4 regions of the Blastococcus sp. HT6-30 genome follow, and region 3 is predicted to be linked to each of the others. Evidence: riboswitches for the same ligand, from Rfam matches in the RefSeq annotation. Region 3 holds a riboswitch; each other region holds the start of a gene.
What was found. Region 3 has a riboswitch for cyclic di-AMP ahead of ABC795_RS09985 (NlpC/P60 family protein). Riboswitches for the same ligand answer to the same signal wherever they lie in the genome.
Positions count from the first base shown of each region.

Region 1: linked by a shared signal. The riboswitch ahead of ABC795_RS06565 (LysM domain-containing protein) and the one ahead of ABC795_RS09985 (NlpC/P60 family protein) in region 3 are both predicted to bind cyclic di-AMP.
Region 2: linked by a shared signal. The riboswitch ahead of ABC795_RS11645 (NlpC/P60 family protein) and the one ahead of ABC795_RS09985 (NlpC/P60 family protein) in region 3 are both predicted to bind cyclic di-AMP.
Region 4: linked by a shared signal. The riboswitch ahead of ABC795_RS06400 (peptidoglycan DD-metalloendopeptidase family protein) and the one ahead of ABC795_RS09985 (NlpC/P60 family protein) in region 3 are both predicted to bind cyclic di-AMP.

Region 1 covers NZ_CP155792.1:1,355,947-1,363,603, forward strand. Annotated here, with positions in the region: gene ABC795_RS06535 (sulfite exporter TauE/SafE family protein) at 1-414, opposite strand, end outside; gene ABC795_RS06540 (hypothetical protein) at 439-801, shown strand; gene ABC795_RS06545 (PIG-L family deacetylase) at 863-1,585, shown strand; RNA gene rnpB (RNase P RNA component class A) at 1,693-2,095, shown strand; gene ABC795_RS06555 (VOC family protein) at 2,127-2,510, opposite strand; gene ABC795_RS06560 (hypothetical protein) at 2,558-2,878, opposite strand; cyclic di-AMP (ydaO/yuaA leader) riboswitch at 3,259-3,358, shown strand; gene ABC795_RS06565 (LysM domain-containing protein) at 3,383-4,261, shown strand; gene ABC795_RS06570 (methyltransferase domain-containing protein) at 4,360-5,067, opposite strand; gene ABC795_RS06575 (APC family permease) at 5,095-6,375, opposite strand; gene ABC795_RS06580 (A24 family peptidase) at 6,509-7,183, shown strand; gene ABC795_RS06585 (Flp family type IVb pilin) at 7,416-7,619, shown strand.
Region 2 covers NZ_CP155792.1:2,408,395-2,416,051, reverse strand. Annotated here, with positions in the region: gene ABC795_RS11655 (hemerythrin domain-containing protein) at 1-374, shown strand, start outside; gene ABC795_RS11650 (DUF5925 domain-containing protein) at 384-1,475, opposite strand; gene ABC795_RS11645 (NlpC/P60 family protein) at 1,599-2,135, opposite strand; cyclic di-AMP (ydaO/yuaA leader) riboswitch at 2,151-2,310, opposite strand; gene ABC795_RS11640 (carboxyl transferase domain-containing protein) at 2,647-5,856, shown strand; gene ABC795_RS11635 (hypothetical protein) at 5,967-6,128, shown strand; gene ABC795_RS11630 (hypothetical protein) at 6,238-6,885, shown strand; gene ABC795_RS11625 (hypothetical protein) at 6,956-7,093, shown strand; gene ABC795_RS11620 (D-2-hydroxyacid dehydrogenase family protein) at 7,147-7,657, shown strand, end outside.
Region 3 covers NZ_CP155792.1:2,067,515-2,075,171, reverse strand. Annotated here, with positions in the region: gene ABC795_RS10010 (DivIVA domain-containing protein) at 1-393, opposite strand, end outside; gene ABC795_RS10005 (globin domain-containing protein) at 390-1,529, opposite strand; gene ABC795_RS10000 (hypothetical protein) at 1,786-1,962, shown strand; gene ABC795_RS09995 (ABC transporter permease) at 1,959-2,360, shown strand; gene ABC795_RS09990 (MFS transporter) at 2,367-3,593, opposite strand; gene ABC795_RS09985 (NlpC/P60 family protein) at 3,678-4,934, opposite strand; cyclic di-AMP (ydaO/yuaA leader) riboswitch at 4,949-5,101, opposite strand; gene cobA (uroporphyrinogen-III C-methyltransferase) at 5,237-6,895, opposite strand; gene ABC795_RS09975 (ATP-binding cassette domain-containing protein) at 6,892-7,657, opposite strand, start outside.
Region 4 covers NZ_CP155792.1:1,320,354-1,328,010, reverse strand. Annotated here, with positions in the region: gene ABC795_RS06405 (maleylpyruvate isomerase N-terminal domain-containing protein) at 482-1,375, shown strand; gene ABC795_RS06400 (peptidoglycan DD-metalloendopeptidase family protein) at 2,103-3,320, opposite strand; cyclic di-AMP (ydaO/yuaA leader) riboswitch at 3,331-3,487, opposite strand; tRNA gene ABC795_RS06395 (tRNA-Ile) at 3,638-3,711, shown strand; gene ABC795_RS06390 (alpha/beta hydrolase) at 4,276-5,676, opposite strand; gene ABC795_RS06385 (hypothetical protein) at 5,673-6,470, opposite strand; gene ABC795_RS06380 (hypothetical protein) at 6,500-6,916, opposite strand; gene ABC795_RS06375 (PaaI family thioesterase) at 7,088-7,504, shown strand; gene ABC795_RS06370 (hydroxyacid-oxoacid transhydrogenase) at 7,511-7,657, opposite strand, start outside.

The sequences.
Region 1 (7,657 bases), 710 kb from region 3:
GGCGGGGTCGCGGCCGGGCTCGCCGGCGGCCTGACCGGCCAGGCGTCGGGTGACCAGGGGCTGGACGGCGAGCAGCAGGCTGGCCATCAGGACCAGCACGGGAACCACGACGTCGAAGGCCTCCGAGGGCGTGGTCAGCAGCAGGACGCTGCCCACCAGCCCGCCGGCGACGGCGACCGCCGAGAAGCGGACCAGCCGGCGGCGCTGCCCGGCGTACTCGCGCCGGAAGCCGGCGACGCCGCCGAGGTAGCCGGGCCACTGGGCCAGGGAGTTGGTGACGTTGGCCGCCACCGTGCCGAGCCCCAGCGCCACCAGGGTGGGGAAGAGGATCAGGGAACCGCCGCCGGCGATGGAGTTGACGACGCCAGCGACGAAGGCGACACCGGCGGCGATGAGCAGGTCGACGGCGGACACGACGGGGAACCCTACGGTGGGCCCGTGCGGAAGCCGCCGAGCGTGACGTGGCTGGGAGCGCTGCTGGGTGGATCCTGGGTGCTCCACCTGGTGCGGCCGCGCACCTACCAGTGGCTGGTGCCCCCGGAGCTCGGCGACGCCCGCGCATGGGTACTCGCCTCCGGCGTCGCCGAGATCGGCACCGCGGCGCTGCTCGCCGCGCCGGCCACCCGGCGCGCGGGCGGCTGGGCCGCCGCCGGCCTGCTGCTGGCCTTCGTGCCGGCCCACCTGCACACGTTCCGGATCGTTCCGCGGGCGGCAGTTCCGCTCGCGGTCTCGGGGGTGCGGCTGCCCCTGCAGGTGCCCATGGTGCGGGCTGCGCTGCGGGTCGCCCGCGGCCGGGCATGACCGAGGGCGGCTGCCGTGCCGCGAGGGTGACCGCCGCGCCGGGGCCGGGCACACTGCGAGCATGCCGAGCGCCCCGATGCCCGACGACTGGCAGCGCGCCCTGGTCGTCGCCGCCCACCCCGACGACATCGAGTACGGCCTCGCCGCCGCCGTCGCCGTGTGGACGGCGGCCGGCAAGGAGGTGCACTACCTGCTGGCCACCCGCGGCGAGGCCGGGATCGCCGGGATGCCGCCGGCCGAGGCGGGCCGGCTGCGGGAGGCCGAGGAGCGGGCGTCGGCCGCGGTCGTCGGCGTCACCGAGGTCGAGTTCCTCGATCAGCGTGACGGCGTGCTGGTGGCCGGCCCGGAGCTGCGCCGGGAGCTCGCCGGGGGCATCCGGCGGCACCGCCCGGAACTGGTGGTGACCCTGCACGGCGGGGACGCCTGGACGCCGCCCGGCGTCAGCCCTGTCGCCTTGAACTCCCCGGACCACCGGGCGCTCACCCGGTCGGTGCTCGACGCGGTCGCCGATGCGGCCAACGAGTGGATCTTCCCGGACCTCGCCGAGGAGCCGTGGGCCGGCGTGCAGTACGTCGCGGTGCAGCACATGGGCGGCGAGCCACCGCACGCGATGGACGTCAGCGGGGGAGCGGAGGCCGCCGTCGCCTCGCTCACCGAGCACCGCCGGTACCTCGAGGCGCTGTCCGACGAGCCGGTCGAGGAGCAGGCCCGGCAGCAGATCGACATGGCGACCCTCACCGAGGACGGCGGCCGCCGGGTGGGCTTCACGCTCTACTGGGGATGACCACCGCCGGCACCGGCGGCGAGTCGGCCGGGGGCGTCCGCGACCGGTGATGCCCGTGGGCGTGTTCCTCGCCCCGGACGCGGCACTAGACTGGCCGGCACGACGGACGAGTCGGCTGGGCGGTCGCGTCGGCGGGGGAGACCCCGTCGCCGAGGAACGTCCGGGCTCCACAGGGCAGGGTGGTCGTTAACGGCGACCCGGGGTGACCCGCGGGACAGTGCCACAGAGAACAGACCGCCAGCGGCTCGCCGCTGGTAAGGGTGAAACGGCGGTGTAAGAGACCACCGCACACCGGGTGACCGGTGTGGCTCGGTAAACCCCACCCGGAGCTAGGTCAAGAAGGTTCGGCGGTCCGCCGCCGTTCCGCGCAGGCGTTCGAGGGCGGCCCGTCCGAGCCTGCGGGTAGACCGCTGGAGCCTGCCGGCAACGGCAGGCCTAGATGGATGACCGCCCATCGGGAGGCCGCAAGGCGCCCGTGGACAGAACCCGGCGTACAGGCCGACTCGTCCGTCGCCCCGCCCCCCGCGTCGTCGGCGTCGGCTCAGCGCTGGTCGCGGCGCAGGGGATGGTCGTCGGGGACCTCCACCACGACGATCCGGACGCCGTCCGGATCCTCGATCCACATCTCGATCAGCCCCCATGGCTCGAGCCGGGGCGGCTGCGTGACCGTCACGCCGGCCGACGTGAGACGGCGGTGTTCGGCGGCGACGTCGCGGACCTGCAGCCACAGCGCGAGCCCCTTCGGGCTGTCCGACGACCGACCGGAGACCTCCAGCAGCCCGTTGCCCAGGAAGAAGACGACCCCCGGATGTTCCGAGGGTCCGAACTCGCGATGGACCGCCAGGCCCAGGACGTCGCGGTAGAACGACTGCGACCGCTGCGGATCGGACGGTCGCAGCAGGACGCGGCTGCTCAGGATGTCCATGGCGCCATCCTGCCCCGCACCGACCAGCTGGGACGCCACCGCGGGCCTCAGGCGGCGATCGGGTGGTGGTGGCAGCGCCCGCCGGTGGTGGTCCGGGCCCCGCACGGCGCACCGGCCTTGGTCCGGCCGCCGCTCTCTCCGCAGCGAGCCGGCGACCGCGGCTGCGTGGGTACCGGCCCGGCCAGGACCGGGCGGGCGAAGGGCAGCACGACGGCGTCGTGCCCCGGCGCCCGGGCGGCCGGGGGAATGCCCGGGGCGGCGGCAGTGATCGCGTTCTCGCGTTGGCCGGCACGACGGCGCAGGGCCGCCGCGGCGGTCAGGCCGGCGGTGAAGGCAGCGATCGCGGTGGCGGCGTGGCTGGTGCGCATGCCTGTCTCATCGGCAGTCCGGGAGGCCGGCGGAACGTCCGCCGACCGGTTCGCCGCCGGCGTCGAGCGCTGGCCGGGTGCCGGTCACCCGGGGTTGGACCACCGGCTGCCGGGCGTCGTCTGCCCCGGCCAGGGTCGGGACCGCCTGAGCCTGCACCGACGAGGGCTGCGGCGCGTTCCGGCCGCAGTTGTTCCGCTCTGCGCGCACGTCCGGTCACCCTGCGTCCGACGGCACGGTGGGTCCCGGGAAAAGCCGGGCACGGACTCCTGCCGCCCCTCCCGCTCTGCCTACCGTGCCCCTGTCCGCCGATCGGCGGAACCGGATGGCGTACCGCCGAACCTGCCCCCGCCACCCGGCCACATCGAGACGACGGGCAGGCGCGGGGGACCCACTCTCGCAGGACCGGGCCGTCAGGCCCTGGGGTGAAGCCGTGGTCCACGGCCGGGCAGCTCTCGCCCGAACCCGACAGCTAACCCCGCAGGCGGCGAGAGGCTCACATCCCCATGCGCAATCGCTCCCAGGGGCGGCACCGTGCCGCCCGCACGTCGGCCGTGGCCGTCGTGGCACGCCCCGCGGCAGTGCTCGCGGCAGCATCGGCCCTCTCCTTCACCGGCCTGGCTTCCGCCGCGGCCCACACCGGTGAGCACACGGTGCAGCCCGGTGACACGCTGAGCTCCCTGGCGGCCGCCCACGGCACCTCGTGGCAGACCGTCTACGACGTCAACCGCGCCACCATCGGCGCGAACCCGAACGTCCTGCGCGTCGGGCAGGCGCTGTCCATCGGCGGCTCCGCACCGGTGGAGGCCGCGCCGAGCACGGCTGCGAGCTCGTACACCGTGCAGGCAGGCGACACGCTGGGCAGGATCGCCGCCCGCCACGGCATCACCTGGCAGCAGCTGCACGCCCTCAACCTGCAGGTGATCGGTCCGAACGCGAACGTCCTGCGGGTCGGTCAGCGTCTCGCCCTCAGCGGCGGGGGCGGCCCGGCCGCCGTCGTGAACGCGCCGGTGCCGCGGGCCAGCCGGGCGGAGCGGCCGGCTGCGGCTCCTGCCGCGTACGACGTGTGGGCCCCCCACGTGCGACCCGCCGTCCAGGAGGTCGCCGAGCGGTTCGGCATCCCGACGGTCCTCACCCGGCCCGGCCACAGCCCGACGCAGGACCGTGCCGCGGACTTCATGGTCTACGACGACCGGGCCGCCGGTGACGCGATCGCCCAGTACGTCATCGACAACGCCGCGCGGTTCGGCGTCGACTACGTGATCTGGCAGCAGCGGATCGCCGCCTCGTGGACCGGTTGGGCGTGGCAGGGCATGGCGGACCGGGGATCGCCCACCGCCAACCACATGGACCATCCGCACGTGGCCTTCCGGACCGCCGGCTGACCACCGGCGAGCGTCTCCTGCCGCCCTCGGCAGGAGACGCTCGCCGTGCCGGTGGCCGCCGGGTCGGGCGCGGGCGCCCGGCCCCGCATGCCGGTCCGTCAGACGGCGACGGCGGTGACGAACGTGCAGATGCCCTCGCCCGAGTCGGCCCGGTGCCGCAGGCCGATGGCCGCCAGCAGCGCCGTCTCCACGCGGTGGGCCAGGCGCCGGGGGCCCTCGTACCAGGTGCTGCCGCCGGTGGTCACGGTGACGTCGGTGAAGCCGGCCAGCCGGACGTGCTCGACGAGCATCCAGTCGGGGAGGATCGAGATGTGGCCTGGCTGGTGGTAGTGCTTCGGCCCGAAGATGAACGGCGCCCCCCGGAGGAACATCTTCAGCCGGGAGTGCGGATGGGTGACGTTCGGCGTGCTGACGAGCAGCCGGTCGCCGGGCCGGAGCAGCGACCGGATCGAGCGGAGCACCTTCCGCGGGTTCTCGACGTGCTCGAGCGTCTCGACGCACACCACCATGTCGAAGGGGCCGCGGGTCTCCTCCGTCCACACCGGGTCGTCGAGGTCCAGCCGGTGGATCCAGTCGTGCGGCGGGTCGAGGTCGGTGGGCACGACGTCGAACCCGGCCTCGCGCATCCGGCACGCCAGTGCTCCGCAGCCGGCACCGACCTCGAGGATCCGGCCGCCCTCGGGCAGTGCCTGTTGCACCAGTTCGACCGCATACTCGTGCACGCCCGGAGCGGCGTGGACGCCGTGCCCCTGGTAGGACCAGATGGCCGCGGTGCGGTGGCTGGAGGAGTGCTCGTCCACGGTCACGTCCGGAGTCTGACCTACCCGCGGCCGTTACGCGCGGTCGTGCGCCGCGGAGCCGGGCCCTGAGCTCCGCAGCCGGACCGCCCGGTACAGCACTCCGGCGGCCAGCGTGCCCGTTCCGGCCAGCACCGACGGCCACGGCAGGGTCGCCGCCAGCGCCAGGCACCCGACGACACCGGCCACCTGCACCGCCCGCGGCCAGCGCCGGTGGCCGGCCGCCTGGGTGAAGGCGGCGACGTTGGCGACGACGTAGTACAGCAGCACGCCGAACGACGAGAACCCGATCACCGCGCGCAGGTCGACGGTGAGCACCAGCGCGCACACCACCGCGCCCAGCGCCAGCTCCGCGCGGTGCGGCACGCGGTGGCGTGGGTGCACCGTGGCCAGCGCGCGCGGGAGGTCGCCGGTCCGCGCCATCGCCAGCGACGTCCGGCCCACCCCGGCGACCAGCCCGAGCAGAGCCCCGAGCGCGGCGGCGGAGGCCGCGATCCGGACGACCGGTGCGGCCCACGCCCAGCTCCCGGCGGCGACGGCGTCGGCGAGCGGGGTGGCCGTTCCGGCGATCCCGGCCGGCCCGAGGACGAGCAGCAGCGTTCCCGCGACGACGGCGTAGACGGCGACCGCGATGCCCAGCGCCAGCGGGATGGCGCGGGGGATGGTGCGGGCGGGGTCGCGGACCTCCTCGCCCATGGTGGCGATGCGGGCGTAGCCGGCGAAGGCGAAGAAGAGCAGCCCGGCCGACTGCAGAAGGCCGTACCAGCCGTCCGGTCCGGCGGTCCAGCCGGTGAGCCGGGCCGGGTCGGCGGTGCCGTGAGCGAGCGCGGCGAGGACCGCCACGGCGAGCCCGGCCAGCACGACGACGACCAGCACGCGGGTGAGCCCGGCGGTCCGGGTGACCCCGTGGTAGTTGACCGCCACGAGCGCCACGACGGCGGCGACCGCTCCGGGCCGCTCCCAGGCCTGCGGAACGGCGTACGCGGCGAAGGTCAGCGCCATGGCCGCGCAGCTGGCGGTCTTGCCCACCACGAACGCCCAGCCGGCCAGGAAGCCCCACCAGGGCCCGAGGCGCTCCCGCCCATAGAGGTAGCTGCCGCCCGACTCCGGGTACTGCGCGGCCAACTGCGCCGAGGAGGTCGCGTTGCAGTAGGCCACCGCGGCCGCCAGCGCGAGACCGATCAGCAGCCCGGCCCCGGCCGCCCGGGCAGCAGGCGCGAAGGCCGCGAAGACCCCGGCGCCCATCATCGAGCCCAGCCCGATGACGACGGCGTCCGTGGTGCCCAGCCGGCGGGCCAACTGCGGCCCGGTGTTCACCAGGGCCCGTGATCGAGGTGGCGCACGGGGCCACCCTAAGCGGTCGGTCGGTCCGGGGATCCGACGTCGCGCGCCGTTGCCCGGCGTGACGTCCGGGCCGTGTCATCGTGGCCGCCATGCGAGCTGTGCACCGGTGAGCGCCGTCGCCGTCGCCCTGGTGGCGGCCGTCGCCGGAATCCCGGTCGGCCACCTGGTGAACCGGGCCGCCGGCCGCTTCCCGTGGCCGGCGGAGGTCCGGGTGCGGGAACTGGTCGGCCCCGGACCCGTCGCGGTCCGGCCCCCGGTGCTCGAGCTCGTCGGCGCGGTCCTGTTCGGCCTGGTGGGCCTGCGCTTCGGCGCGGTGGCCGAGCTGCCGGCCTTCCTCTTCCTGGCCGGTGCCGGTCTGCTGCTCGCCGTCGTCGATCTGCAGCACCGGCTGCTGCCCAACCGCGTCGTCGTCCCCTCCGTCGTCGTCGGCGTCGCGCTCCTGGTCATCCCGGCGGCGGTGGAGGGGAACTCGCCCGCGTTGCTGCGCGCGGTCATGGGCTCGGGGGTGCTCTTCGCGGCCTTCCTGGTCCTCGCCCTGATCGCGCCGAGCGGTCTGGGCATGGGTGACGTCAAGCTCGCCGCGCTGCTCGGCCTCTACCTGGGCTGGCTGGGCTGGACCGCGGTCGTGCTCGGGGGAGCCCTGGGGTTCGTGGTGCAGGCCCTGGTGGTGCTGCCCCTGCTGGCCGTGCGACGGATCGGACTGCGCAGCGAGCTGCCGTTCGGCCCGGCGATGCTGGCCGGCGCCGCCCTCATCGTGCTGTGGAGCACAGTTACCGCCTGACGCTCAAGACCCCCCATCGGTCCGGCCGACGTCCTTCGGTGACGGACGGGCGAGAATTCCCGTCACTCTCGGTGGCCGTTCCGTGGGCCGCACCCTCGATGGGGGGAGGTCTGTCGTCCGATCCGGCGACAGCCGCTCAAGCCCCGGCCGGGAGGGACCGATGGGTGCCCTGTTGCCACGAAGCCGGGTCACCCGACCCGGACCCGCTGGCCTCGTCACCCAGGGAGTCCCCGTGATCAACCCCTACGTCACCTTCATGACCCTCGTCGCCGTCGCGCAGAACCGCCTGGAGCGCGAGGAGAAGGGCGCCACCGCCGTCGAGTACGGCCTCATGGTCGGCCTGATCGCCGCCGTGATCATCGCGACCGTCGTCACGCTGGGCGGTCAGCTGGACGCGCTGTTCGTGAAGATCACCTCCAAGCTCGGCGCCGCCTGATCGAACTCGGTTCCCTCCCTGCCCCCACGGCGCAGCGG
Region 2 (7,657 bases), 340 kb from region 3:
ACCGGTTCCTCCGCGAGATCGAGATCCACGCCCAGATCGAGGACGAGCTGTTCTACCCCGCCGTACCCGACGTCTCCCCGCTGCTGGCGCTCGCGCACGCCGAGCACCGGCAGATCGACGACCAGGTCGCGACCGTCATGCGCACGGACGTCACCGATCCGGAGTTCGCCGGCGAGGTGCGCATGCTGGAGAAGACGGTGCGCCATCACACGATGGAGGAGGAGCAGCGGATGTTCCCCCAGTCGCACGCCCTGGGAGAGGAGCGCCTCGAGGAGCTCGGCGATCAGTTGCGCGCACGGCAGCAGGAGCTGGCCCGGTCGGGCGGGATGCGGCTGATCGTGCGGCTCAAGCGGGCCACCCTCCGCTCCGTGTGACGGCCGCCCTCAGAGATAGCCGCCGGGTTCCGCCGCCCGCGCCTCGGTCGGGTGCACGCGCTCCTCGCGCCGGGCGTACAGCTCCGCCAGCGTCATCGGGCGCTCGGGAGCGGGAGCGCCGTCGCCCAGCCACGCCTGCGCCTCGTCCGGCGACAGCAGCTCGAACTCCACCTGGCTCAGGCACCGGCCGGGGCGGGTGATCGCCGGGTGCAGGCGGCCGACGTCCTCGTTGGTGGTCAGCAGGACCAGCACCCGGAGTCCGTGGCCGAGGATGCCGTCGCAGAGGTTCAGCAGCCGGCCCAGCGATGCGCCGGCCCGCACCTTGGCGTCCGAGCGCAGGTACTCGTCGCAGTCCTCCGCCACCACCAGCCGCCACCGGCCGTCGTCGTCCTCGTCCTCGTCGACCCCCGCCACCTGCAGCAGGTACTGCGGCTCGGCGAAGAGCCGCTCGGGGTCCATCACGTAGTGCACCCGGCACCAGTCCGACCACTCCCGGCCGAGGGCCCGCACGGCCGTCGTCTTCCCCGTTCCGGGGACGCCGTGCCACAGCACCAGGCGCCCGGCCCGCCCCGACATGTCGGTGGCCGTCATGAGGGCTGCCAGCGACCGCCGCGTCCGCTCCGGGTAGTTGACCGCAGCCTCGGCCCAGCTGGGTGCGGTCACCCGGCGCGAGGACTCCAGCCCGCCGTTCGAGCCGCCCGACCAGAAAGCCATCTGCACCTCGCCCTCCGGTGCGGCCGTGACCTGCTCGGCGCCGGTGACGACCTGCGCCACCAGCGCCTCGACGGCGGCCAGGTCGGCACCGACGACGTCGACCGTCGTCATCCGGTTCGCCACCTCCAGCCGCGCCAGCAGCCCCGGCAGGGCGGCGACGACCGTGCGGGAGCTGCCGTCCTTGCGGTCCAGGCGCAGCACCGCGCCGTCGGGGAGCAGCGGCAGCGGGTCCGCCACGGCGCCGGTCACCTCGCCGCTCCGCTGGTAGGGCATGCCGCCGTCCCACTGCGCCTGCACCAGCATTCCGCTGGCGAAGTCGAACCGGTCCAGCCACAGGCCCGGCCGCAGGAACCCGTGCGGAGGAGGGGACTGGAGGTGGTCGGTCACGGCTCTCCCTGCACAGGCGGTCGTCGGGCACGGACGGTAACCCGGAGGGGTGTCAGGACGCCCGGACGGCGATGCCCCCGGCCGCGGGAGCAGCCGGGGGCATCGACGCGGAGCGCGTCCCGATCAGGCGACCCGGCGGGCGGTGTTGTAGCCCCACATCGAGTCGACCGGCACGACCGCGACCGGCTGGCCGAAGGTCGAGGAGTGCACCATCAGCCCGTCGCCGATGTACATGCCGACGTGGCCCACCGGGTCGTAGAAGAAGATCAGGTCACCGGGCTGCAGGGCGGCGCGGCTCACGGGAACGCCCGCGGTCGACTGCGCCCGCGAGGTCCGCGGGATCTCGACGCCGGCGGCCTGGTAGGCCGACCAGGTCAGGCCGGAGCAGTCGTAGCCGCCGGGGCCCGTGCCGCCCCAGACGTAGGGCTTGCCCACCTGGGCGAGCGCGGTGTCGACCGCGACCTGGGCGGCATGGTCCGGCGCCGCCACCGGGGCGGAGGCGAGGGCCACCGGAGTCGCCGCGACCGGAGCGGGAGCGGGAGCGGGAGCTGAGGCCGAGGCGGTCAGCGGGGTGAGGGCGATCCCCGCGCCGGTGACGAGAGCGAGCGCCGCCCCGCGGAGGGAGCGGCGGGTGGTCGAGGACGTGCGGGTGGTCGTCATGGACGACGGGTTCTCCTGTTCTCCGACAACCGCCTACCGGGTTAGCTGACGGGTTCGGGCGGGGAACTCGCCCGGCGCTCCCGGTCGTGGCCGGTCGCGCTTCACCCCAGTGCTGCGGTGGGTCCCCGGTCCGGGCGGCGGTGCGATCCGACGTCCGGTTCGGCGGTGTCCGCGCGGGTGTCACCGGGTGTGGTGACGACGGGGCCCCGGGCGGACCGCGACGACGCTAGGTCGGTCACGGAAAGGTCACAAAGCGGCCGGACGCGGCTCTCCGGGCCCTCCCGTGGCGGGCCATCCGGCCCCGCCGGGAGCGCGACTCGCCGAGCGGACCTCCGCCGATCCCGACGGCGGTCGCGACTCGTGTCCATCCGACAGCACGGAGAGCGATCGCGCGCTTACTTTTCGATGGTCAGCATGCCCCGACTGGCCGTCCACGATCGCGTGCGCAGCGTCCCGGGCGGGGCGGTGACCGGCGCCACAGCGCGTCGGAGGTCCGTGCGAGCATCGCCGGGTGGCCCGCCTGCTGATCGCCAACCGTGGTGAGATCGCCGTCCGGATCGCCCGTGCGGCGGCGGCCGAGGGGATGACGTCGGTCGCCGTCGCGCCCGCCGACGAACCCGACGCCGCGCACCTCACCGCGGCCGACGAGGCGCACCTCCTCCCCGGCAGCGGCCCGGCCGCGCACCTCGACGCCGCGGCGGTCGTCCGGGCCGCGCGCGCCACCGGCTGCGACCTCATCCACCCCGGCTACGGCTTCCTGTCCGAGGACCCGGCGCTGCCGCGGGCCTGCGAGGACGGCGGCGGACCGCTGACCGTCGTCGGCCCGGGCGCCGCGGTGCTGGAGGTCCTCGGCGACAAGGTGCGCGCCCGGGCGGCCGCCACGGCCGCCGGCGCTCCCGTTCCGCGCGGCACCGCCGACGCCGTCACGGCGGAGCAGGTGGCCGAGCTGGTGGCGGCCAGCGGCGCGGTGATGCTGAAGGCGCGGTTCGGCGGCGGCGGACGGGCCACCCGCGTCCTCCGCCGGGGCGACGACGTCGCCGCCGCCGTCGCCTCGGTCTCCGGCGAGGCCCGGGTCGCCTTCGGCAGCGACGCGCTCCTGGCCGAGGAGCTGGTCGAGGACGCCCGGCACGTCGAGGTGCAGGTGCTCGGGGACGCCGTCGCCGACGTCGTCGTCCTGGGCGACCGCGACTGCTCCCTGCAGCGCCGCCGGCAGAAGGTCGTCGAGATCGCGCCCGCGCCGAACCTGCCGGGTGCGGTCCGGAGGCGGCTGCACGACGCCGCGGCGGCGCTCGCCCGGCAGGTCGGCCTCCGGGGGCTGGCCACCGTCGAGTTCCTCGTGCCGGCCGGCGACCCCGAGCGGTTCGTCTTCCTCGAGTGCAACCCACGGCTGCAGGTCGAGCACCCGGTCACCGACGAGACCCTCGGCCTGGACCTCGTGCGGCTGCAGCTGCGCGTCGCCGCCGGCGCCACGCTCGCCGACCTCGGGCTGGCCGACGGCCCGCCCCGCGCCGTCGGGTGCGCCGTCCAGGCCCGGGTCAACGCCGAGACGCTCACCGCCGACGGCGTCGTCGTCCCCTCCGCGGGCGCGATCGCGTCGCTGGCCCTGCCCGGTGGCCCCGGCGTGCGCGTCGACACCGCGGCCCGGCCGGGCACCGAGGTCAGCCCCCGCTACGACTCCCTGCTCGCCAAGGTGGTGGTGCACGAGCGGCAGGGCGGTCTCCCCGAGGCGCTGGCGCACCTGCACCGGGCGCTGGCCGAGGTCGACGTCCGCGGCGTCGCCACGAACACCGGCGTCCTCCGGGCCCTGCTGGCGCATCCGGAGATCACCGAGGCGACCACCACCTTCGTCGACGACCACCTCGCCGACCTCGCGCCGGCCGTCGCGGCGGAAGCCGGGGAGACCGGCGACGGGCTCCGGGCGCCCGTGCCCGGCACCGTCGTCGCGATCGAGGCCGGGCCGGGCACGACCGTCGAGCCCGGAGGAGCGGTCGTCGTCCTCGAGGCGATGAAGATGGAACACGTCGTCGCGCCGCCGGCCGGTGGCACCGTCCGGCGGATCGCGGTGCGGATCGGCGAGACCGTCCGCCAGGGTGAGCTGCTCGCCGAGGTCGAGCACGCCGCGTCCGGCGGGGACGCGCAGCGCGAGGAGATGGACCTCGACGCCGACCGCCCCGACCTCGCCGAGGTCCGCCGCCGCCACGAGGCCGGCCTCGACGCGCACCGGGCGGAGGCCGTGGCCAAGCGGCACGCCCAGGGCCGGCGCACCGCGCGGGAGAACCTCGCCGACCTCGTCGACCCGGGCAGCTTTCTCGAGTACGGACCGCTGGTCTTCGCCGCCCAGGAGCGCCGCCGCAGCCGGGCGGAGCTGCAGGAGCGCACCCCCGCCGACGGCGTCGTCGGCGGGCTGGCCGACGTCAACGGCGACCTGGTGGGCCGGGAGAGAAGTGCGGCGGTCGTCGTCTCGTACGACTACACCGTGCTCGCCGGCACCCAGGGCATGCGCGGGCACCTCAAGAAGGACCGGCTGTTCGAGCTCGCCGAGAAGCGCCGGCTGCCCGTCGTGCTCTTCGCCGAGGGCGGGGGAGGGCGGCCCGGCGACGTCGACTCCACGCACGTCTCCGCGCTCGACACGATGGCCTTCACCCTGTTCGGCAAGCTCTCGGGGCTGGTGCCGACCGTGGGCATCGCCAGCGGCCGCTGCTTCGCCGGCAACGCGGCGCTGCTCGGCACCTGCGACGTCGTCATCGCCACCGAGGACGCGAACATCGGCATGGGCGGCCCGGCGATGATCGAGGGCGGTGGGCTCGGCGTCGTCACGCCGGAGGAGATCGGCCCGATCGACGTCCAGCACGCCAACGGGGTGGTCGACGTCCGGGTCGCCGACGACGCCGCCGCCGTCGCCGCGGCGCGGCAGTACCTCTCCTACTTCCAGGGGCCGGTCGCCGACTGGACCGCGCCCGACCAGCGTGCCCTCCGCCACCTGGTGCCGGAGAACCGCAAGCGGGTCTACGACATGCACGCCGTGCTGCACGCGCTGGCCGACGAGTCCTCGGTGCTCGAGCTCCGCGACGGCTGGGGCGCCGGCATGATCACCGCGCTCGCGCGGGTGGAGGGCGCGCCGCTCGGCGTCGTCGCCAACGTCCCCACCCACCTCGGCGGGGCCATCGACTCCGACGCCGCCGACAAGGCCGCCCGGTTCCTGCAGCTGTGCGACGCCCACGGCCTGCCGGTCGTGTTCCTCTGCGACACCCCGGGGTTCATGGTCGGCCCGGAGTCGGAGAAGACGGCCACCGTCCGGCACTTCTCCCGGCTGTTCGTCATCGGCGCGAACCTCTCGGTGCCCATCGGCACGGTGGTGGTCCGCAAGGCCTACGGCCTCGGCGCGCAGGCCATGGCCGGGGGGAGCCTCAAGGTGCCGCGGTTCGCCGTAGGCTGGCCGACCAGCGAGTTCGGTCCGATGGGCCTGGAGGGCGCGGTGCGTCTGGGCATGCGCCGGGAGCTGGCCGCCATCGAGGACGACGCCGCGCGGACCGCCGCCTTCGACGCCGCCGTCGCCGCCGCCTACGAGAACGGCCGGGGCCTCAACGTCGCCGCCCACTGGGAGATCGACGACGTCATCGATCCCGCCGACACCCGCCGGTGGATCACCACCCTGACCCGCGAGGCGGCGGTCACGCCGCGCCCGCCCGGCCGCGTCCGGCCGCACGTGGACACCTGGTGAGTCGCGCGACGAGGTGAGAAGGGCGGCGCCGTGGTTGGCGCGGCGCCCGGCGGGGCACGGAGGAACCTGATCAGGAGCCGGCTCGAGTCGGCGACGACGAGGAGGCGAACATGGGAATGATGCGCAAGCTCATCGCGTCCGGTGTGGCGGCGAAGGTCTTCCAGGAGGCCAAGAAGCCGGAGAACCAGGCGAAGATCAAGAAGTTCATCTCGGACTTCCAGAACAAGGGCGGTGGCGGCGGCGCAGGCAAGGGCCGCGGCGCCGTCCGCTGACCCCGCCGGCAGCGTGCAGAACCGGGGAGCGGCCCCCGCGCAGGAGGCATCCGCCTCCCGGGCGGGGGCCGCTCCCCGGCCGTCGGGAGCCGAGCCCGCGGGGGCGCCGGTGAGGACGCGCGAGGAACACTGGCAGGAGCGGCTGGCGCTCCCGGTCCTGATCGCGGCGCTGGCCTCCATCCCGGCGATGTTCCTGACCGTCGCCGAGGGCACGCTGGGCACCGCCGGGCACGTCATCGACGTCGTCAGCGGGCTGGTGCTGGTCGCCGAGACGGTCATCCTGCTGGTCGTCGCCGAGAACAAGCGCGCCTGGCTGCGTGGGCACCTGGGGCTGGTCGCCCTGACCGTCGCGGTGGTCGTCGCCGTCGTCTTCGCGCTGGGCCCCGTGCAGATCCTGCGGCTGGTGCGCACCGTCGGCGCGCTGCGCATCCTGCGCGCCGGGCGCATCGTCAAGGCTGCCCGCAGCGTCAGCGACCGCATGGGCTTCACCGGCCGGCTCGCCCACGTGGCCGCCGCCGGCGCCGGGGTCCTGGTCGCCGTCTTCGTCGGGGTGGTCCTCGCCGACCCGACGTCCCGCTCCCGCGATCTGATCACCGCCGTGCTCGGCGAGATCAGCACGCCGCTGATCGTGGGGCTGTCCGCGGTCGCCGGGATCGTGCTCGGCGTGGCCACCTACCTGCTCGCCCGCGACCCCGGTGCCGGCCCCGACGCGGAGCACGACGGCGCGGAGGACGACGGCGGGCACCGCGCAGCATGAAGCTCGCGGACACCCGCGGCGTCCCATGCGTGGACGGGCCCGGAACGGGCACTCAGCACTCATGGGAATCATGAGCAAGATCGCCAAGGGTGGCATGGCCAAGAAGGTCATGGACGAGGCCCGGAAGCCGCAGAACCAGCGGAAGATCAAGGACGCCGTCTCCAAGTTCACCAACAAGGGCAACAGCAGCGGGACCAAGCGCCCGTGACGTCGCGTCCCCGGCCCGAGCGGCCGGGGACCGGTCTGTAGTAGACCGGACGCATGCCTCGCATCGCCGTCCTCGACGACTACCAGTCGGTCGCGGCCGAGTTCACCGACTGGTCGCAGCTGCCGGAGCCGGCGGAGGTCGTCGAGTTCCACGACAGCGTCGCCGACCCCGACGCGATCGCCGCCCGGTTGGCGCCCTTCGAGGTCGTCGTCGCCATGCGCGAGCGGACCCGGTTCAGCCGGGAGGTGCTCGAGCGGCTCCCGAACCTGCGGCTGCTCGTCACCACCGGCATGCGCAACAAGTCCATCGACGTCGAGGCGGCCGCCGAGCTCGGCGTCACCGTCTGCGGCACCGGTGCCTCGGGCACGGCCACCGTCGAGCTGACCTGGGCACTGATCCTCGCCACCGTGCGGCATCTGCCGCAGGAGGACGCCGCGATGCGTGCCGGCGGCTGGCAGACCACGATCGGCGGCGACCTCGCCGGCGCGACCCTCGGCGTCATCGGACTCGGCCGGATCGGCTCGCAGGTGGCCCGCATCGGCGCGGCCTTCGGCATGGACGTGA
Region 3 (7,657 bases):
CCGCAGCTGCTCCTCGTACTGGTCGCGGGCCTCGGTGGTCATCTGCCGGCTGAAGTCCTCGGCCTCGGCGACGTACTCGTCGGCCGTCTGCTGCGCGCTGGCCAGGATCTTCACCGCCTGCTCGCTCGGCGGCTGGGGCACCGGCGCGCCGTCCAGCCGCTGCTCGAGGACGGTGACCTGCTCCCGCAGGCGGGCGCGCTCCCCGGCGAGGGTCTCCACCTCCGCGGCCAGCGCGCTCACCTCCGCCGCCACCAGCTGCTGGAAGCGGTCGACGGCGGCCTGGTCGTAGCCGGGGTGCAGCATGGTGCCGGAGGGGAACCGCGTGCTGCGGATCTGCGCCGGCGTCAGCCGTCGATCCTGCCCTCCGGAACCGGACGCATCGGTGGTGGTCATTCGGTCACCTTCCCCTCGGCACTGGGCCCCGGTCGGCTGGGGGCGAACACCTCGCTGCGCAGCCGCTCCCGCGGTACGCCGTGCTGGAGCAGCCCGTGGACGGTCTGCTCCACCATGGGCGCCGGGCCGGCCACGAACACCTCGCGGCTCAGCCACGGACCGTGCCGCAGGACCACGTCCCCGACGTCGCCCTGCTCCAGGTCCGACAGCCCGTCGTCCGACACCGCGTACCTGACGCTCAGCCACGGGCAGGCCTGCTGCAGGGCGTCCAGCGCGGCGCGGTCGTACAGCTGGTCCTCGGTGCGGGCGCCGACGAAGAGATCCACCCGGCGGGCGGGCCCCTGGCGGCGGACCTGGTCGACGAGGGCCTCGAGCGGGGCCAGGCCCATGCCACCGGCCACGAGCAGCAGGTCGCGGTCGGAGCCCTCGCCCAGCGTCAGGTCGCCGAGGGGCGGGCCCAGCCGCATCAGGTCGCCGACCTCCACGCTGCGCACCAGCGCGGTGCTCACCGGTCCGCCGGGGCGGGCCTTGACGTGCACGTCGAGCGTGCCGTCGTCGCGGGGTGCGTTGGCGGGGGAGTAGTAGCGCCAGAGCCGGGGACGCCGGTCGATCTCCAGGGAGAGCGACTGACCGGCCAGGTAGTCCACCGGCACCTCGGGGCGGACGCGGAGCACCGCCACGTCGACCGAGCGGCGCTCGTGCGCCACGACCTCGGCCCGCCAGGTGGCGGGGTGGTCGGCGGACTCCTCGGCGCCCTGGATCATCACCGAGGCGACCAGCCCGTAGGCCTCGGTCCAGGTGCGGGCGCGGTGCTCGTCCCACTCGTCGTCGAAGTGCTCGAGGGTGGCCAGCAGGCTGGGCAGCACCGCCGGGTAGTGCGCCGGGAGGGTGCCGAACTTGCGGTGGTCGTACCCGAGCTGCTTCAGGATGGGCACGAGGCCCTCGAGGTCGTCGACGTGCGAGACGACCTCGCCGAGGGCGTGGAAGAACCGGTCGCGCTGGTGGGCCATCGAGACGGGGAACATCGCCCGGGTCTCGGGGTGGCTCAGGAACAGGTGCGAGTAGAAGTACAGCGGCGCCTCGTCGCCCGTCGCGGCGGCCTTCGCGAAGCTGGCCCGCATCGCGGCGATGTCCATGCGTGCCTCCTCGCGGCGTGGTCGGTCCGGCTGGGCGAGCGCCCGACGTCAGCTCTGGCCGGCGACCACGTCCGCGCACTCCGCCTGCCCCTTCCCCGGCCCGGCCGCCGCCACACAGAGGTGGCGGATCTTTCTCGCCGCTCCGGCCGGCACGGTGCCCGGCCGCGGAGAAGTCGTTGGCCTCCGATGAGTCCGCCGAGGAGAGTCCGTCGAACAGGGGGAAGAACCCGACGAGGCGACACCCGGCGAGGTCCCCATGGAGCTGCACGCACCCCTGGCGGTCGAGGCGACCGCACTGGTCAAGACCTACGGGGGGACGACGGCCGTCGGCGGGCTGGACCTCGTCGTCCCGGCCGGGACGATCCACGGGGTGCTGGACTGCTGGGCTCGCTGCTCGGGGACAGCGTCCGGTACGTCGTCGCCGGCACCGTGATCATCGTCGTCGGTGTGCTCCTGGGCTACCGCCCGGACGCGGGGGTGGCCGGTGCCGTGGCGGCACTGGCCCTCGTGCTGGTCCTCTCCTTCGGGCTGTCGTGGGCGTTCTCGGTGCTCGGCCTGCTGCTCCGGAGCCCGAACGCGGTGATGAACGCCGGCTTCATGGGCATCTTCCCGCTGACGTTCCTGTCCAACGTGTTCGTCGACCCCGCCACGCTGCCCGGGCCGCTGCAGGCGTTCGTCGCCGTCAACCCGATCTCGATCCTCGCGACGGCGTGCCGCTCGCTGATGGACGGCACACCGGACGGCGGCGCGATCGGCGTCTCGCTGGCGGTGGCCGCCGGCCTGGCCGCGGTGTTCCTGCCGCTGACCACCCGGTTGTACCGGAGCAGCTGACGGGGGTCAGGGGGTGGGCGCCCCGACCGCCGCGGGCCGGGGCGCCTCGCGCGGCATGACCAGACCGCCCACGAGACCGGCCGCGAGGACGGCGGTGCTCACGGCGAACGCCACCTGGAAGGACGCGACGTCGGTCAGCCAGCCGGCGACCAGCGGGCCGGCGATGGCCCCGAGGTCGGCCGACATCTGGAACACCGCCACGACCCGGCCGCCCCGCCCGGCGCTCATGTCGCCGACGAGCGCGGCCGGCGCGCTGGCCAGCAGGGAGGCCGCCAGCCCGAAGACGGCCATGGACAGCAGGAACGCCCAGATGACCGGCGGCAGGACGAGGATCGCCATGGCGGCGGTGCCCAGCGCGGCGCCGACCACCAGGGAGGGACGCCGTCCCCAGCCGTCCACCAGCCGGCCGGACCGCAGCAGCCCCAGCGCCTGGGCGACCGAGCCGGCCAGCAGGCCGGCGCCCGCCCAGGCGACCGTCCGGCCGAGCTCCTCGGTCACGTACAGCGGCACCAGCGAGTTGCGGACGCCGAAGAGCACCCAGCCGACGCCGAAGTTCGCCACCAGCGCGGCGAGGTACACCCGGGAGCGCAGCGCGGTGCCCAGGGGCATCGGCCCGGCGCCGAGGTCGGGCGAGGCGACGTCCGCGGCCTCGGGGTCCGGGGCGGGCGCGGCCGAGCGGAGCATCAGCACACCGACGCCGCCGGCCACGAGCAGGAACCCGGCGTAGAGGAAGAAGGGCAGCCGGGGGGAGAGCTCGGCCAGCAGCCCGCCGGCCGCGGGCCCGGCGATGCCGCCCAGGATGAAGCCGCCCTGCCAGGTGGCGGCCGCCCGCCCTCGGTGCGACGGGGGTGCGACGCGCAGCAGCAGCGAGAGGGCGGCCACGGTGAACATGGCGCTGCCGATGCCACCGGCCGCCCGCAGGGCGAGGAACAGCGGAAAGGACCCCGCCAGCCCCGCCGCACCGGTGGTCACGGCGACGATGGCCAGGCCGGTGGCCAGCACCAGCCGCTCGCCGAAGCGCTCGACCAGCGTGCCGCCGCTGAACGCGGAGACGAAGCGGAAGAACGCGAAGGCGCTCACCGCCAGCCCGACGGCGGTGGTGCCGACGCCGAAGGAGCGGGCGAACAGCGGGATCGCCGGCGCGACGATGCCGAACCCCAACGCCACGACGAAGGCGATGACCGCCAGGACCCTGACCTCGCGGGGGAGCTCGCCCCGCGTCCCGACCCGCACGGAACGCGATCGTCCCACGCCGCCCGCCCGGGCCTCCGGGCAGGCGGGGGCGCGGGGCGGACCGCCGCCCCGCGCGCCCCGAGATCAGCCGGCGATCCGCCGGGCGCTGTTGAAGCTGCCCATCGAGTCGATCGACGCGACCTTGACCGGCACGCCCGAGGTCGAGGCGTGCACCATCTGCCCGTTGCCGACGTAGATGCCGACGTGGCTGACCGGGCTGTAGAAGAACAGCAGGTCACCCGGCTGCAGGGCCGACCGGGACACCGGGGTGCCCATGGTCGACTGCATCCGGCTCGAGTGCGGCACCGAGATGCCGGCCGCGGCGTAGGCGTACTGCACCAGCCCGGAGCAGTCGAAGGCGTTCGGCCCGGCGGCGGCCCACACGTAGGGGTCGCCCACCTGGGCCAGGGCGGTGTCGACCGCGGTCCGGGCCGCGGCGCTCCCGCCCGCGACCGGCGCCGGCGGGGGTGCGGGGGCCGGAGCCGGCAGGGCGGCCGGAGCTGGGGCAGCCGGAGCTGGGGCAGCCGGAGCCGGAGCAGCCGGAGCCGGAGCAGCCGGAGCCGGAGCAGGCGGGGCCGCCGGAGCCGGGGCAGCGGCGACCGGCGCCGAGGCGCGCGGCGCCGCAGGGGCCGGGGCCTGCTCGGCCGGAGCCTCCTCGGCAGCCGCCGCCTCCTGGGCAGCCGCCACCTCCTGCTCGGCGGCGTGCCGCTCCGCGGCGGCCCGGGAGGCGCGCTTCTCCTCCTCGGTGAGCCGCTCGTACTGCGCCTGGTACTCCGCGATCTGCTGGTCCAGCCGGGCCCGCTCGGCGGTGACCCGGTCGACCTGGGACCGCGCGTCCTCCGCTGCCTGCTCGGCCGAGGCCCGGGCCCGGTCGGCGTCCTCCCCGGCCTGACGGGCCTCGCTCAGCACGCCGTTGTTGTGCGCGGCGATGGCGTCGAGCAGGCCCACCCGGTCGACCAGGTCGCCGGCGGAGCCGCTGGTCAGCATGGCCTCGAGGACGCCGAGCCCGTCGCCGGTGTAGGCGCTGCGGGCCACGGTGCGGACCCGGTCGCGGGCGCGCTCCAGGGCGGCCTGCGCGGCGGTGAGCTCCTCGGCGGCCAGGTCGGCGGCCTGCTGGGTCGCCTTGAGCTGCTCGCGGGTCTCGTTGTACCGCTCGGTGAGCACTTCCAGGTCGTGCGCCCGGCTCGCGATCAGCTGCGCGGCCTGCTGCGACGTCGTCGGCCGCTCGGGGTCGGCGAACGCGGGGAGCGGCGTGAGGGCGACACCGCCGGCGGCCACGAGGGCCACCAGGGCCCGACGGCCGGTGATCCGGCGGTGGGCAGGGTTGAGCGAACTCGCCATGTTCGGCGGGTTTTCCTTTCTTCCACGGCCGCCTACCGGGTTAGCTGACGGGTTCGGGCGGGAAGACGCCCGGCGTCCGGCGGCCCTTCCGGGTCGGTCGGTCGCTTCACCCCGGGAGTGCGATGGGTCCCCGGTCCGGGTGCCGGCGGTGCCGGCGGGTGGTTCGGCGGCGTCCGGGCGGCTGTCACCGGTCGGGCGACGGACGGGTCCGTCCGGACGGGCCCACGCTAGGGGGCGACCGGCGCCGTCACCACGTCGGGTGACGAGTTCGTCGGGCCTTTCCTCCTCCGCTGCCGACGCGTTCACGCACGGTCACGGCGCACCGCCGGAGCGCCCTCGGAAACGGTGGCAAGGCTCACGACCTCGCCGACGACCCAGACCGCAGGTGGCCGGATGCCACCGTCGGCGAGGACCTGCGGCAGGCCGGCGAGGGTGGTGCGCACGCTCCGCTGGGTGGCGGTGGAGCCGTCGGCCACGACGGCGACCGGGGTGTCCGGCGCCCGGCCGTGCTCGACCAGTGCCGCGGCGATCGCGGGGGCGGTCTCCACGCCCATGAGCACGACGAGCGTGCCGCGCAGCCGGCCGAGGGCCGCCCAGTCGACCAGCGACTGCGGATGGCCCGGGGGCAGATGGCCGGAGACGACGACGAACTCGTGGGTCAGGCCGCGATGGGTGACCGGGATGCCGCCCAGGGCAGGAACGGCGACGGCGCTGGTGACGCCCGGCACCACCTCCACCGGCACCCCGGCGGCGGTACAGGCCGCCAGCTCCTCCATGCCGCGGCCGAAGACGAACGGGTCGCCGCCCTTCAACCGGACCACCCGCCGGCCGGCGCGCGCGTGGCCCACCAGCAGGTCGTTGATCCGCTCCTGCGCCATGAACCGGCCCCGCGGGAGCTTGGCGGCGTCGATCACCTCGGCGCCGGGCGCCAGGCACGTGAGCAGCGACCGGGGTGCCAGGTGGTCGACCAGCACGACGTCGGCCTCGGCGAGCGCCTGCCGGCCGCGCACCGTGATCAGCCCCGGATCCCCCGGGCCGCCACCGACGAGGACCACGCGTCCGGGGGCGGCTCCGGCGTCGGGCGACCGGAGAGCCAGCGTCCCGTCGCCGAGGCCGGCCAGCACGGCGTTCCGCACACCGGCCGCCCGCCGGGGATCCGCGGCGCGGTGGACCGCGACCACCAGGTCGCCCGCCCGGCCCGCGACCGGGAGTGCGGCGCTGGACAGCGCCGGGTCGTCGGCCCGGGTGCAGAAGATGCGGGCCTGCTCCGCCTCCGCGGCCACCGCCGCGTCCACCGCGGGGTCCCCGCTCGCCGCCAGCGCGAACCAGGCACCGGCGAGGTCGCCGGCGCCGTAGGGCCGGCGCTCCCAGGCAATCCCGCCGGTCGTCGCCAGCGACTCCAGCGCGGGGGTGACCTCGGGGCCGACCACGGTGACCACTGCGCCGGCGGCCCGCAGGCCGGCGACCCCGCGGTGCGCCGTCGCGCCGCCGCCCACCACGACCACGGGCCGGCCGGCGAGCCGGAGCCCCACCGGGTGCAGCAGCTCGCCGGCCGGGTCGGGGGTCACGGGACCTCCTCGGTCCTCGGCGTCGACGGCGGTCCCGGCGGCGTCGGGCAGCCGGGCGACGGCGACCGTCACCCGGCCGTGGACGGTCTTGCCGACGACGAGTTCACCCCCGCCGAGCAGGGCCGCCGCCTCGGCCACGGAGGGGGTGCCGACGCGGGCCGCGACGGCGGGCGACGGCGTGGGCACCAGCACGGCGGCCAGGTCCGCCGCCGGGTGGCCGGTCACCGGCCAGCCGCGCCGTGCGGCGGCCGCGACCAGCCCCGGCTCGGTCGACCGCGTGTCGAGGGTGGCCAGCCGCACCGGGCCGGCGACCGGGGGCAGGACGGCGTCCACCGCGGCCAGCACCTCGGCGGCGCTCACCCCCGACGACAGCCCGATCCCCACGGTCGTCACATGGGCACCCCCGGACGGTCGGGGAGCGCGGCCAGCAGCCCCGCGGCGTCGCGGGGGAGCGGACCGTCGGGGAGCAGCCCGAGGTCGCGCAACCGGGCGCCGACCTCCAGGGCCCACGGGCGGGACAGCCGGGCCCGGGCGAGCAGGCCGCCGTCGCCGAGGACCGTGCCGGGGGCGCCCTGGACCACGGTCCGGTCGACCACGACCGCGACCTCGTCGGCCCAGCGCAGCGCCAGGTCGACGTCGTGGGTGCTCATCACCACCGTGGAGTCGTGCTCCTGCAGGCGGGCGAGCGCCGCGAGGGTGTCGGCCACCGCGGTCGGGTCGAGCCCGGCGGTCGGCTCGTCGAGGAGCAGCACGCACGGGCGCATGGCGACGGCACCGGCGATCGCCACCCGCTTGCGTTCGCCGTAGGAGAGCTGGTGCGTCGGCCGCGATGCCAGGGGTGCCACGCCCAGCAGCTCCAGCGCCTCCGCCACGCGGGCCCGGACGGCGTCCTCGGCCAGGCCGAGGTTGAGCGGGCCGAAGGAGACGTCCTGGCCGACCGAGGCGCTGAACAGCTGGTCGTCCGGGTCCTGCAGCACGAGCTGGACCACCTGGCGGTGGGCGCGCAGGCCGCGGCGGGTGTGCGCGAGCGGCTCGCCGTCGACGGTGACCGTGCCGGCGGCGGGCCGCAGCGCCCCGGACAGGCAGCGCAGCAGCGTGGTCTTGCCCGAACCGTTGGCGCCGAGCAGCGCCAGCCGCAGCCCCGGCGGCACGCGG
Region 4 (7,657 bases), 750 kb from region 3:
CGATTCGGTGACGCGCCGTTATCGGCAGTGGCGGAGCAGGGCTCCCGGAACAAGTTTGCACGATGGTGACCCCATCGCGCCAGCCCGGGTGCGACTGATGGGGCGAAAGTGGTCGGTGATTCCGGCGTCGGCGCCTTGTCGCTGGTCAGCCCGCCACTACCACGCCCACCGGGCGACGTCCAGCCACTCCAGGCTATTCACAGGCTCCCACCCTCGGCCGACGGTCCGGCGCGAGGAGCGGAGACGCCACCGGGCTAGGACTCCGAGATCCGTTCACGGAGAGTCATGTGGCGCCGGGGTTGCAGGCGCGAGCACCGTCTGGCGGTGATTACTAGTTGTGGTCGTCGAGCCACGAGGCGTGCGTCCGCTGCAGGACCCAGGACCGAGCAGGCCGGGGTGGTGGCGGCTGGGCCCGTTCCCGAGCGGGACGGCGCCGCCGTTCCCATGCCTGGCACGGCGGAGCCCCGGGTAAGGGCCTGACGTGGGCGGACACCAGGGGATGGCCGAGGCCGATCGTGACGAGGTCGCCGGCATGGTGCTCGGCGCGTGGGACGCCTTCCTGGCGCAGGCCGCGTCGATCGACCTCGACCGCCCGTCGCGCCTGCCCGGTTGGCGGGCGCACGAGATCTGCGTGCACCTGGGCTGCTGGGAGGACCACGCCGCGCTGCACGACCTCATCACCTCTGCGCGGGCCGGTGGGCCGGGAACGCCACCGGACCCCGACGCGGTGAACGCCCGGGTCACGGCCGCGCACCGCGACGCCTCCCGCGAGGAGGTGCTGGCCGCGCTGCGCCGCAACCGCGAAGCGACCGCGCGCTACCTGGCCGACGAGCCCGTGGAGCTCGACGCCGCACCGGCGGTCTCCGTCGTGGGCCGGCTACCGCTGCTGAGCGTCGTGCTCGGCCAGGCCTACGAGCTCGCCGTCCACGGACTGGATCTCGTCTCGTGCGGGGCCGAGCCGCCGTCGGCGGCCGTCCTGCAGTCCGGCCTGGCGGCGCTGACCGACGTCACCGGCGCGCTGGCCGCCTCGACCGGCATCTTCGGGCGCGTCAGCCTCGTCACGCCGGACGGGGGCTGGGGGTTCACCGCGCACGGAGGCGGCTGGCAGGTGCGCCGCCTGCCGGCCGGCGTCGTCGACGGGCCGGCCGTCGAGGCCGCGGCCGACCTGCTTCTCGATGCCGCCTCCGGCCGGGTCAACCCGGTTCCGGCTGTGGCCCGCCGCGCGCTCAAGGTGCACGACGTCGGCGGGCTGCTGCAGCTCGCGCCCATCGTCCAGAAGGTGCCGGGCATCCCCGGCGGGCCGATCCTGCAGCTCGCGGCGCGCACCGTGGGCGGCGCCGGGGGGCTGCTGGGCCGGTTGTTCGGGCGCGGCTAGATCCGCTCCTGGCTCCGCCCGGCGTCGCCGCCACCGGTGCCAGGCGGCGGCGACGCCGAGGACCAGCACGACCACGACAGCGACGACCGGCAGGGCCGACGGCGTGCCCACCCACGCGGCAACGGCACCCGCCGAGGCGCCGACGCCCACCTGGACCACCGTGCCGGGCACCAGCCCGACCGCGGTGGCGGCCACGTAGGTCCGCGGCCGGACGCCGCTGAGGCCGGCGGCGTAGTTGACCACGACGAACGGCATCATCGGGATCAGCCGGCCCGCCAGCACGGCGACGAAGCCCCGGTCGGTGAACAGCCGGTCGGCGCTCCTCACCCGCGGGCCCGCCAGCCGCTCGGCGGCCGGCCGGCCCAGCCCGCGCGCGAGTGCGAAGGCGACCAGGGCCGCCAGCAGCGAGCCGGTGAGCACCACGGCCACCCCGAGGCCAAAGCCGAGGACGGCTCCGGCCAGCGCGGCGACCAGCGAACGCGGCACCGGCGCCAGCAGCACCGCCGCCTGGCCGGCGATCAGCAGCACCCAGGTGCGCGCGTCCCCGTGCTCGATCCAGCCGCGCACCGTGGTCCGGCCGGGGAGGTCGACGACGAGGGCCACGACCACCCCCGCGAGCAGCAGCGCGACGAGCAGCCCGGCGCGCAGCCAGGTGCCCTCCCCCGCCGTCGTCCGCACGGCACCATCCTGGACGACGACGCCGTGCGGCCGATGCGGACGAGCCGGATCAGCCGCAGCTGCCGCCGAGGGAGATGCCGCGCTGGGCCAGCCACGGCACCGGGTTGGTCCGGTCGGCGTAGAGGCCCCCGCGGTGCACCTCGAAGTGCAGGTGCGGCCCGGTGGACTGGCCGCGGTTGCCGACCTCGGCGATCTGCTGACCGCCCTCCACGACCTGGCCCGGAGTCACGAAGAACTGGTTGATGTGGCCGTAGACGGTGATCACGCCGTCGTGGTGCTGGATGGCGACCGCGAGACCGAACCCGCTGGCCGGCCCCGCCTGCAGGACGACGCCCGGCTCCGGCGTGAAGATCGGGGTGCCGATCGACGCCGCGATGTCCACGCCGAGGTGCATGGTGCCCCAGCGGGCGCCGTAGCAGGACGTGACCCGGCCCTGGGTGAGACCGGTGCCACCGCCGGTCGCGGTGACCGCGCCGACGGCCTGCTCGGCGGCCTGCAGCTGGTTCCAGGTGCCCGCCGGATCGGCGGTGCCCTGCATGCTCAGCATCCGGATCTCCGCCTCGCGCAGCTGCTCGTCCAGCGCCGCCTTCTCCGCGCTGAGCGCGTCGAACTCGGCCTGCGCCTCGGCGAGGAGGGCATCGACGGCCACCTGGGCCTCCTGGGCGGTGCGCGCGGCCGCATCCCGCTGGGCGACGGCGGCGCGCGCCTCCTCGTCCAGCCGGGCCTCCCGCGCCTCGGCCACCCGGAGCTCCTCGAGCACCTCGGCCCGGTCCTCGCCGAGGAGCTCGAGGGTGGCGGCCTGCTGGAGCAGCTCTCCGGGGCCCTCGGCGTGCAGCACCATCTCCATCTCGCTGAACGTCTCGTCCTGGCCCATGTAGGCCTCCCGGCCGAGTGCCGCGACGTCCCCCTGGGTGCGCGCCACGGCCGCGCGGACGGCGGCGAGCTCGGCCGCGATGGCGTCGGCGTGCTGCTGGGCGGTCGCCAGCTCGGCCTCCGCCTGCAGCACGGCGCCGCTGGCCTCCTCGGCGCGGAGCGTCATCTGCTCCAGCCGGGCCTCGGCGTCCTTGACCCGCTGCTCGATGGAGGCGACCTCCTGGGCGACGCGGTCGTGCTCGCTCTTCGCGTCGCCGGGTGCGGCCGTCGCAGCCGTCGTCCCCAGCAGGGAGAGGGCCAGCAGAGCGGTCAGTGCGGTGGCGGCCCGACCGATGCGGCGGAGGCCCCCGCGGGTCGGCACGGTGGGGTGGTGCTGGTCGTGCGAGGTCGCCAAGGCGACGGTCTCCGTTCCTCGGTCCGCCTACCAGGTCAGCTGACGGGTTCGGGCCGGAACGTGGCCCTACCCACCTGCCCGTGGAGGCGCAGGCGGGATTCACCCCAGAGAACATGGGTCCCCGGTCCATCCGGCCATCCGGCCGCACGGTTCGGCGGGGTCCGCCCGAGCCCCCGGGTTCGGGAGCGAGGTCAGGTGGACCGCGGCAGACAGTACAAGCGGATCGGCCAGATGTCACAGCCCGGTAACGAGACGCACCTCCTGACACGGGCGGGTCCGAGCGGTGCGTCGCCTCGATCTGGCAGGCTGTCAGCGCCGGGGCGGTAGCTCAGCCGGTCAGAGCATGGGACTCATAATCCCTGGGTCGTGGGTTCGAGCCCCACCCGCCCCACCGGTCGTGACCTGCGCTTTCACGCCTCTTGGTGGCACCGCTTCCGCCCGCACGCCCTGGAGGTGGCACGACGGCGGACGCGTCGGCGCAGCCCCCTGCCTCGCCGGATGAGGCTCCGCCTCGACCTCAAACACAGCAGGAACCGTGATCTCCGCCTCGTCGGGACGATCCACCGCCATCGATGCCCGAATCGTGCCCGGCGCCACGGCGACGAGGACGAGCCGTCGACGCGCCGACCGCGCCCCGACGCCCTGGTGCACACAGGCTGCGCAGTTGCCGAACCGTCCAGGACGAGGGGCCCAAGGCGCCGGCGGAGCACTACTGCGGCCGGGGTCCCCCTTCCCCCCAGCGGCGCGCGCTGGGCCCCGTCGAGCAGGTCGACCGCGACCGCACCCCCCTGGCCGGCTCGACCACGTCGTCACGGGCGACGAGCTGCTGCCCGATCCCGATGCCGATCGTCTCGATGGGCACCGCCGGATCCCCGGAGGGCCCGCAGCCCGCCAGCACCAGCACGGCCGCGCCGCCCGTGAGGCGGCAGGCCGTCGGTCGGGTCGGGGCGCCGGGTCATCTCCTGCCGATCTCGTAGACGTGCGCGACCACCGTCGCCTCGTCCCCGGGCCCGACCAGGAAGGGCGCGGCGCCGGCCCGGAAGGCGACCAGCGACGGGTCGTCGCTGGCGTCGATGGCGCGGGCGGCCGGCCGGTACGCCGTCCCGATGCCGTGGTTGTCCGCGATGCTGCCGTACTGGCCGTCGAAGGTGACCGTGGTGACGTTCGGGCTGTCGTCGTTGTCCCGGCTGTCCAGCTGCGGAACGACGTCGTGCGCGTTCTCCAGCGCCAGCACCTGCACCGACGACGGCACCTCCGCCCGCGCGATGGGTGAGCCGGTGGTGACCACGCTGCGCACGTCGAAGTCGAAGTCCGGCGTGCCGGCGTCGGCGGCCGCCTGGACGGCGACCATGCCGCCCTGGCTGTGCCCGACGAGCATCACCGGGTCGGCGGGGCCTGCCCCCGCTCGCCGGAGCGCCTCGGCGATCGCCTGCTGACGGGTGGTGGCGTCGCCGCCGAGCACCCGAACGTTGGTGCCCAGGTCGTGGGTCTGCGGGTTGACCGGCCCGAGCGGCGCCTTCCAGTCGGCGGTGCCGGGGATGTCGACGACGTAGGCGGTGCTGCCGTTGGCGGAGGTGACCACCCGGACGGCGATCGTGTCGTGCTCGGGGCCGGAGCGCAGCGCGCGGACCTCGAGCGCCCCGAGCAGGTCGTCCACGCCCCGCGGTGCGACGACCGCGGGTCCCGAGTCGTCGCCGGGCAACGGCGTGACCACCGGGCTCCCGTCCGGCCACAGCCGGCCGAGCCGCCGAGCCGCCACCCGGACGTCTGCCCCGCCGAGCCACGGCCCGGTCAGCCCGACGGTCAGCAGGCTCATGCTGCTGCCGAGACCGGGCAGGGCGCCCATGACGTCATCGACCAGCCCGGGGTGCTCGGTCAACCAGCGCTCGGGGTCGTCGAGCACGGCGGCGATGTCGGCCGCGACCCCGAAGGGGTTGGTTGCGACCCGGCCGGCGCCGCCGAGGACCAGTGCCCCTGCCGCAACCGGCCAGAGGAACCCGGCGGCCCACTCCAGGGCGTCGGCCAGCTCGGCCAGTGCGCGGTCCGCGGCCTCGTAGGCGGCGGCCGCGCCCTGCAGGACCACCGCCCGGGCGGCGAACCGCGCGGCGAGCACGGTGAGCCCGTCCGGGCCGTCCAGCGCCTCCAGCAGCGCGGCCTCGAACCGGGCCACGCCTGCCGGGTCGAGCAGGGCGGAGGCCAGCAGGTCGGGGTCGGCCAGCACCGGGCGGCAGCGGGCGCTGGCGCTCGCGAGCTCCTCGGCCAGACCGGTGCTGCCGCGGGCGAGGGTGACCAGGTCGGCCAGGTCGGCCTCGATCCCGCCGGCGCCGCCGCGGACCGAGATCCCCGGTGCGGTCACGCCCGGCCTTCCAGGAGCGCCGCCACCGTCGGCGCGACCCAGGTACCGAGATCGGCCGGCCGCACCGACACCACGTCGACGACCCGCCGCGGCGAGCCGCCGGGGTGGGGACGGAGGCCGACCCAGCCGCCGTCGGTGGCCAGCCACGAGACCTGCCCGGCCCCGACCGGTCCACCGGCGCGCCCCAGCACCAGGCAGTCGAGCGATCCGGCCGTGCGCCGCAGCAGCTCCCCGGCCAGCGCCGCCTCCGCCGCGGTCGGCGGCGGCCCACCCCTCCCCGCCGGTGCGGCGTCCAGCAGGCCCAGCGGCAGGGCCCCGGTCGGCGGGGCGCCACCGCGGGCGGTCGGCCCCGTCACGGCGGCGGCCTCCGGCACAACCCGTGCCAGCTCGGCACCGAGACCGGCGGCGGGGGCCAGGGACAGCTCGATCCCCCCGTCCGGCAGGGTCAGCACGACCACGACCACGTCCGCCCCGAGAGCGAACCAGCCGTGCCGCCTCCCGCCCCGGCCGCCGGTCTCCAGCCGCACCGTCAGCAACGGCCGGCGCAGCACCGCAAGATCGGCGGCGACGGCGGGAACCGGCTCGACCGGACCGCCGACCGGTGCACGCAGCACCCCGCGTGCCACCAGCGCGGCGACGGCATCGTTCCGCTGCCGGCTCCCGGGCACCTCGACCGAGAGCCCGGGCGGAAGGGCACCGGGCCACTCCGCCACGAGCACGGCCCACTCCGCGGCGGTCAGGAGCAGGCGCCGGGCCGGAGCGGACGGCACCGGCGGCGCCGTTCCGGAGCGCACCGTGATGCGCACCTCCCCCCCGGGCCCGGTCACCACAGGCCCAGCCGGCTCAGGCGGCCCGCGGCCTGCCGCCACGCGTCCGCACCGGCCTCCGGCAGCTCCCCGAGCACGCTGCCCACGTCCTCGACCAGCTCGCCCCCGCGGGTTGCCCGCTCGGCCAGCCATGCGCGCACCTCGCGCTCGGCGCGGGCGATGGCCACGAGCCGGTCGCGGAGCTCGTCGGCGTGCCGGCGCAGCAGCTCGGCGGCGGCGTCCAGCCCGTCGGCCGAGGCGTCGACCGCGGCGCAGTCGTCGGCCAGCTGTCGACGGTAGGCCGCAGCCGCCTCCGACAACCAGCGGGCCCGGTGTCCCTCCCGCCGGTGCTCGTCGGCGGCGGTGCGGACCTGCCGGGCTCGCCCGCAGAGCTCGTCGGCGAGCGCATCGAGTGCGGCGGGATCTCCGTACACGCCTGCCCCACCGCCCCTCCGCTTCCCCGACCGGCGGCAGCGTAGGGCGGCGCGGGCACCCGCCGGAGGGCGTGCACGGGGCACTGTGGACGATCGGACGTCTCCACACGCCACGGCGGCGACCACCGGCCGCCGCCGCTACCCTGCCCGGCCCACCCGAGGAGTTCCGCCGTGACCGTCCCCAGCGCCCGCGATCCCCGCATCCAGGCGGTGCTCGACATCCCGTTGCACCGGTACCTCGGGGTGCAGCTGCGCGACGAGTCCGATCCCTCGGCCGGCATCCGGTTCCCCGTCGGCCCGGCCGCGCAGAACCAGGCGGAGATGCTGCACGGCGGCATCGTCTACGCACTGCTCGACGTCGCCTCGTTCCTGGCCCTGCTGCCCAGCCTGGGCGACGGCGAGCACGCGGTGACCCACGACGTCGCCGCCTCGCTGCTCCGCCCGGTGCGCGCCGGGGCCGCCGTCGACGTCGTCGGCACCGTGCTGCGTCACGGCCGGGCCGTGGCGTTCATGCGGGCCGAGGCCACCGTCGACGGTCAGCTGGTCGCAACCGGGCAGGTCACCAAGACCGTCGTCGCCCCCCGCTGACCTTGCTCACCAGAGGGACATCGACCGCCGGAAGATGCCCGCGAGGTCGTCCTCGGTGACCGCGCGCGGGCAGGTGGCGAGCAGCCGCTGCTGCTTCATCGCGCCGTCGACGAGATCGGGGATGTCGCCTTCGCCGAAGCCGACGGCGCCGAC